Regions from separate parts of the Geobacillus sp. E263 genome, predicted to be linked through region 1. Evidence: a T-box and tRNA genes for the amino acid it is inferred to sense, from the RefSeq annotation. Region 1 holds a T-box; the other holds one or more tRNA genes.

Evidence for each region. A T-box is a leader RNA that pairs with one kind of tRNA and senses whether it is charged. The one in region 1 lies ahead of ileS (isoleucine--tRNA ligase), so its partner is inferred to be a tRNA-Ile.
Region 2: it has a tRNA-Ile gene. The T-box ahead of ileS (isoleucine--tRNA ligase) is inferred to sense a tRNA for this amino acid. The anticodon was not compared.

What each region holds. Positions count from the first base shown of each region.
Region 1 is NZ_CP041632.1:2,367,967-2,371,340, forward strand. It holds gene ileS (isoleucine--tRNA ligase) at 1-1,918, opposite strand, end outside; T-box leader at 2,024-2,241, opposite strand; gene FNL97_RS12100 (DivIVA domain-containing protein) at 2,288-2,800, opposite strand; gene FNL97_RS12105 (YlmH family RNA-binding protein) at 2,875-3,374, opposite strand, start outside.
Region 2 is NZ_CP041632.1:2,894,750-2,898,123, forward strand. It holds tRNA gene FNL97_RS14835 (tRNA-Glu) at 155-226, opposite strand; tRNA gene FNL97_RS14840 (tRNA-Ser) at 235-327, opposite strand; tRNA gene FNL97_RS14845 (tRNA-Asn) at 331-405, opposite strand; tRNA gene FNL97_RS14850 (tRNA-Ile) at 605-681, opposite strand; tRNA gene FNL97_RS14855 (tRNA-Gly) at 686-756, opposite strand; tRNA gene FNL97_RS14860 (tRNA-His) at 763-838, opposite strand; tRNA gene FNL97_RS14865 (tRNA-Thr) at 849-921, opposite strand; tRNA gene FNL97_RS14870 (tRNA-Phe) at 1,085-1,160, opposite strand; tRNA gene FNL97_RS14875 (tRNA-Asp) at 1,301-1,376, opposite strand; tRNA gene FNL97_RS14880 (tRNA-Met) at 1,382-1,458, opposite strand; tRNA gene FNL97_RS14885 (tRNA-Ser) at 1,647-1,739, opposite strand; tRNA gene FNL97_RS14890 (tRNA-Ile) at 1,756-1,832, opposite strand; tRNA gene FNL97_RS14895 (tRNA-Met) at 1,840-1,913, opposite strand; tRNA gene FNL97_RS14900 (tRNA-Ala) at 1,931-2,006, opposite strand; tRNA gene FNL97_RS14905 (tRNA-Pro) at 2,019-2,092, opposite strand; tRNA gene FNL97_RS14910 (tRNA-Arg) at 2,120-2,193, opposite strand; tRNA gene FNL97_RS14915 (tRNA-Leu) at 2,197-2,282, opposite strand; tRNA gene FNL97_RS14920 (tRNA-Gly) at 2,291-2,365, opposite strand; tRNA gene FNL97_RS14925 (tRNA-Leu) at 2,378-2,459, opposite strand; tRNA gene FNL97_RS14930 (tRNA-Lys) at 2,465-2,537, opposite strand; tRNA gene FNL97_RS14935 (tRNA-Thr) at 2,833-2,905, opposite strand; tRNA gene FNL97_RS14940 (tRNA-Val) at 3,067-3,142, opposite strand; rRNA gene rrf (5S ribosomal RNA) at 3,152-3,268, opposite strand; gene FNL97_RS18080 (hypothetical protein) at 3,326-3,374, opposite strand, start outside.

The DNA.
Region 1 (3,374 bases):
CCACTTGTTTTAAAATGCTGTCAGAAATGCGAACGTCCGCTTGATAATCAACAGAAGCAACCCATAAACGCAAAATGTCGGCACCAAGCTGTTCCATCACTTTCGCCGGCACAACGACATTGCCAAGCGATTTGCTCATTTTCCGTCCTTCTCCATCGAGAACAAATCCGTGGCTTAATACAGCTTTATACGGTGCTTTACCGGTAACAGCGACGGCAGTCGAAAGCGAAGAGTTAAACCAGCCGCGATATTGGTCGGAACCTTCTAAATATAAATCTGCCGGGCGTTGTAAATCATCACGTTCTACAAGCACTGCCTGATGGGAAGAACCGGAATCAAACCATACATCCATAATGTCTGTTTCTTTCGTAAAGATACCGTTCGGGCTTGATGGATGAGTAAATCCTTCCGGTAATAAATCTTTCGCCTCACGCTCAAACCAAACGTTCGAACCATATTGACGGAACAAGTTAGATACATGTTCAATCGTTTCGTCCGTAATAATTGGTTCACCGTTTTCCCCGTAAAAGACTGGAATCGGTACCCCCCATGCACGTTGACGAGAAATGCACCAATCGCCGCGGTCGCGAATCATATTATGGATGCGGATTTCGCCCCATTCCGGAATCCATTTTGTTTCTTTAATGGCCTGAAGCAGTTCACCGCGAATTTTATCGATGGATGCAAACCATTGTGTCGTAGCACGGAAAATCGTCGGCTTTTTCGTACGCCAGTCGTGCGGATACGAGTGAGTGATGAAACTGAGTTTTAAAAGCGCCCCGACTTCTTCTAATTTTTGCGTAATCGCTTTGTTTGCTTCATCGTAAAACAGTCCTTCAAAGCCTGGCGCTTCGCTTGTCATATAGCCGCGCTCATCGACTGGACATAGCACATCCAAGCCGTATTTTTGCCCGACAATAAAGTCATCTTCCCCATGTCCAGGCGCGGTATGAACGCATCCTGTTCCGGCGTCTGTCGTAACATGTTCACCGCAAATGACTAAAGAATCGCGGTCATAAAACGGATGTTTTGCCACGACATATTCTAAGTCTTTTCCTTTGATCGTTTTCACAACCGTTACTTCGTCCCAGCCGATTTCTTTCGCAACAGATTCTAATAACGCAGCAGCAACGACATATTTTGCACCGTTTGTTTCCACCACTTGATAATCAAGGTCTGGATGGACGGCAATCGCTAAGTTTGCTGGAATCGTCCAAGGCGTTGTTGTCCAAATGACGATTTTTTCATCCCCGTCAAGCACTCCTTTTCCATCTTTCACTGGGAATGCAACATAAATGGAAGGGGAACGTTTGTCTTTATACTCAATTTCCGCTTCCGCCAACGCCGATTCGCTTGATGGAGACCAATATACCGGCTTTAGGCCTTTATAAATAAGTCCTTTTTTCGCCATCTCGCCAAACACTTTAATTTGTTGTGCTTCATATTCCGGTTTCAACGTAATATATGGATTTTCCCAATCGCCGCGCACGCCAAGACGCTTAAATTGCTCGCGCTGATTATTAATTTGTTCATACGCATATTGTTCACAAAGCTTGCGAAATTCCGCAACGCTCATCGATTTTCGGTCAACTCCCTTTTTCGTGAGCGCTGTTTCAATCGGAAGTCCATGTGTATCCCATCCAGGAACGTATGGCGCGCAATAGCCGCTCATCGATTTATAGCGGACGATAATATCTTTTAAAATTTTATTTAAAGCGTGTCCCATATGAATATCGCCGTTCGCGTACGGCGGCCCGTCATGCAGAACAAACAACGGGCGTCCTTTTGTCCGTTCTTGCACTTTTCGATAAATGTCCATTTCTTCCCATTTTTTCTGGATTTCCGGTTCACGCTTCGGTAAGTTTCCGCGCATCGGAAATTCCGTTTGTGGCATTAACAGCGTTTCTTTGTAATCCATGTTCATTCCTCCTATCCTTATTATTTCATGTATAAATGAGCGAAATAGATAAGCAGCTGATCAAGTTGGAAAGACAGTAGAAACGTAAAAAACCGCTCTCTCCCAAAAAGGGACGAGAACGGTCTCGCGGTACCACCCTTATTGGCTATGTATGCCATAGCCCACTTTGCATTCGTAACGTGAATGACACGCCACTGCCTACTTTTCCGTTCAGCATGGAACTCCAGGGTGATCTTCACTCTTTCGCTTATGCCAGGCTTCCACCATCCCCAGCTCGCTGAAATAAGCGTTGAAAGAGCTACTGTCCCTTTCATCGTTAACGCCTATGTTCATTTTATTCGATATTATATGCGAAAAAATCAATGGTCGTCAAGATTGGGAGAGTTCTTCCTTCTCCTTTGTTTCTAATTCTGGCACTTCATATTCCATTAAATCATCCCAATCGCGATTATTCAACATTTCTAGCTGTGCTTCAATGAGCATGCGAAAACGCATGCGAAATACTTTCGATTGCCGCTTTAGTTCTTCAATTTCAAGAGAGATTTTCCGCGATTTCGCAAGCGCTTCGCTGATGATGCGCTCCGCATTTTTTTCCGCTTCTTTAATGATTAGTTTCGCTTCTTTCTCCGCGTTTCGCTTTACTTCTTCCGCTGTTTCCTGGGCAACTAAAATCGATTTGTTTAATGTTTCTTCAATATTAGTAAAGTAATTTAGTTTTTCTGTCAATTCCGCCACTTTTTCCTCAAGTTGCTTTTTTTCGCGAATCACCATTTCATAATCTTTAATGACTTGATCAAGAAATTCATTTACTTCATCTTCATCATAGCCGCGAAAACCCCGGCTAAACTCTTTATTATGAATATCTAATGGCGTTAAAGGCACAATGGCCACCTCCGTCTCGAAATTCCTTTTCCTTATCATTCGACATTTTTCTATCAATTCCTGCAACCATTCGATTATTTTTGTATTCCGATTCGAATGCGCCACTTTTCTTTTTTTGTTTTTCCTTCAATGGATATAATTTTACAGCGGCCAAATCCGCGCGCGGAAAGAATGTCTCCTTGTTGGCATTCAAAATGTGCTTGTTCAACGATTTTCCAATTTACTTTTACAAATCCATTTTCAATGAATGACTGAATTTTTTGCCGTGATACATGAAATGCTTGTGATAATATTGCATCCAGCCTTAATGATGAAGCGGTAATGGTCGTATCTTGCCACTTTTCTTCTAACGTGATAATCTCTGTCAACGGTCTTTTTTCTACCGAAACATTTGCTTTTCCGATTGCGTGCAAATGTAGGCGGATATAGTCCGCCACTTCGTTGGCCGCCAAAAATTGAACCCGTTCCTCCTTCATTAAAATATCACCAAATTTTCCGCGCCTCAACCCAAGCGACATGAGCGCCCCTAGCACTTGGCGATGCTCTAGGCTGATAAATTTGCTCGGATAATGGA
Region 2 (3,374 bases), 530 kb from region 1:
CTCCGAATACAAAACCGCATTGATCATGAACAACATTAAGTTAACGGTATTGATTATAACAGAGGATGTATTAGATTGCAACTATAAAACGAAAAAATTCGACAAATTTCGTTTTATGGAAAAAACAAAAGCACCAGCGTAACTGGTGCTTTTATGACCCGTACGGGATTCGAACCCGTGTTACCGCCGTGAAAGGGCGGTGTCTTAACCACTTGACCAACGGGCCACATTGAATGGCGGAGAAGGCGGGATTTGAACCCGCGCGCCGCAAAATTGCGACCTAACGGTTTAGCAAACCGTCCCCTTCAGCCACTTGGGTACTTCTCCGTATGGCTCCGCAAGTAGGATTCGAACCTACGACCTACCGGTTAACAGCCGGTTGCTCTACCGCTGAGCTATTGCGGAATAAAGAAACATGTAGCTATTTTTTTACAGAACATGCATTCAAAATTTCACTCTGCCTCTTCCTCTACTAGCGAACTCAAAGGTGTTGGATGTGTCGAGGCAACTCGTAGCAAATTCATAGAAGTATCGCTCGTCGCTGAGCCATTGCAGAACAAGCATGCTCCAAAGCAGATAAAATTCTTAAGTCTATTAATTATAATGGTGGGCCTAAGTGGACTTGAACCACCGACCTCACGCTTATCAGGCGTGCGCTCTAACCAGCTGAGCTATAGGCCCAAGAAGCGGGTGATGGGAATCGAACCCACGACATCAGCTTGGAAGGCTGAGGTTTTACCACTAAACTACACCCGCATAACATGGGGCGACTAGTGGGAATCGAACCCACGCATGCCAGAGCCACAATCTGGTGCGTTAACCACTTCGCCATAGTCGCCACAATCTGATGCCGGCTGCAGGACTTGAACCCGCAACCTACTGATTACAAGTCAGTTGCTCTACCAATTGAGCTAAGCCGGCATATGAAATTTGTCTAAATTATTTTCATTGCCTCTTCCTCTACTAGCGAACTCAAAGATGATGGATGCGTCGAGGCAACTCGGAGCGAGTTCATGGAAGCTTAGGCTCGTTGCTCCCCAATTGAGCTAAGCCGGCACATCAGACAGAAAAACTTAAGAGTGAGTGGTGGCTCGGGACGGAATCGAACCGCCGACACAAGGATTTTCAGTCCTTTGCTCTACCGACTGAGCTACCGAGCCATTTTATTATCTTAATATTCTGTGTTGTCTTGTCCTTTCCTCTTCTAGATTATTCAGCAATGTTAGATGCGTCAGGACAACTCGCAGCATATTCATGGAAGTATCATTCATCGTTACCGATCTATATACTTAGTTCATTGTGGCGGTCCCGACGGGACTCGAACCCGCGATCTCCTGCGTGACAGGCAGGCATGTTAACCACTACACTACGGGACCAATATTGGTTGCGGGGGCAGGATTTGAACCTGCGACCTTCGGGTTATGAGCCCGACGAGCTACCGGACTGCTCCACCCCGCGATGATAGAAAGTAATGATTGAATTACGAATAAATAATTTAGAAAGGTTTAATTCAAATCTTTGCCTCTTCCTCTGCCCGCGAATTCAAAGATGTCAAATGCGTCGAGGCAACTCGTAGCTTATTCGATGGAGCTTAAGCTCGTTGCTCCACCCCGCGGCGATATACTATAGTAACGAGTAACGATGTATGGCGGAGGAGGAGGGATTCGAACCCCCGCGCGCCTTGCGGCGCCTCTCGGTTTTCAAGACCGACCCCTTCAGCCAGACTTGGGTACTCCTCCATCATATTAAAGAACATGGTGGACCTTGTAGGATTCGAACCTACGACCGGACGGTTATGAGCCGTCTGCTCTAACCAGCTGAGCTAAAGGTCCATTTCAATGGCGGCGGAGGGGATCGAACCCCCGACCTCACGGGTATGAACCGTACGCTCTAGCCAGCTGAGCTACGCCGCCAAATTCTTTATTATTACTGGTGGAGCCTATCGGGATCGAACCGATGACCTCCTGCGTGCAAAGCAGGCGCTCTCCCAGCTGAGCTAAGGCCCCATATTTTCTAAATCGGGAAGACAGGATTCGAACCTGCGACCCCATGGTCCCAAACCATGTGCTCTACCAAGCTGAGCTACTTCCCGCTTCCTACATATTCATTAAAAGATTAACGCGCTCGAGAGGATTCGAACCCCTAACCTTCTGATCCGTAGTCAGATGCTCTATCCAATTGAGCTACGAGCGCATATGCCGAGGGCCGGACTCGAACCGGCACGGTAGTTACCTACCCCAGGATTTTAAGTCCTGTGCGTCTGCCAATTCCGCCACCCCGGCGGCATTAATGGAGCGGAAGACGGGGTTCGAACCCGCGACCCCCACCTTGGCAAGGTGGTGTTCTACCACTGAACTACTTCCGCACGCTTATAAGATGCGGGTGGAGGGACTTGAACCCCCACGCCGTAAGGCGCCAGATCCTAAGTCTGGTGCGTCTGCCAATTCCGCCACACCCGCAAAAGTGAGCCATGGAGGATTCGAACCTCCGACCCTCTGATTAAAAGTCAGATGCTCTACCTACTGAGCTAATGGCTCATGTAGTTAAAGGGAGACACTCGTTGTTTTTTCGATGCCTCTTCCTCTGCCAGCGAACCCAACGATGTTAGATGCGTCGAGGCAACTCGTAGCGGATTCATAGGAGCTTAGGCTAGTTGCTCTACCTACTGAGCTAATGGCTCGTGTGGTAAATAAAGACACTCGTTGTTTCTCGTTGCCTCTTCCTCTACTAGTGAATTCAAAGAAGCAGGATTCGTCGAGGCAACTCGTAGCGGATTCATAGGAGCTTAGGCTTGTTGCTCCCCTACTGAGCTAATGGCTCATACTATTACAGTGCCGGCTGCAGGACTTGAACCCGCAACCTACTGATTACAAGTCAGTTGCTCTACCAATTGAGCTAAGCCGGCATAAGAAAGAAGTATTGACATATACGTTTAATTTTTTGTGTCCCTTCCTCTTCTCGCTTATTCAGCGAAGTGATATGCGTCGGGACAACTCGCAGTGAATTCACGGAAGCTTAGGCTCGTCTCTACCAATTGAGCTAAGCCGGCATAAATATGTATTATCATGGTGGAGGATGACGGGATCGAACCGCCGACCCCTTGCTTGTAAGGCAAGTGCTCTCCCAGCTGAGCTAATCCTCCGTATGAATTGCCTAGCGACGACCTACTCTTGCAGGGGCGCTGGCCCCAACTACCATCGGCGCTGGAGAGCTTAACTTCCGTGTTCGGGATGGGAACGGGTGTTTCCTCTCCGCTATTGTCACTAGGCAAGTAATGGACAAGTTTTATTATATATAAATAGATAGTCTTGTCAAGATGGGGAATTCATTCCTTCAAAACTAGATAACCGTCTGTTTGGAAGAAAGCCGTTTTG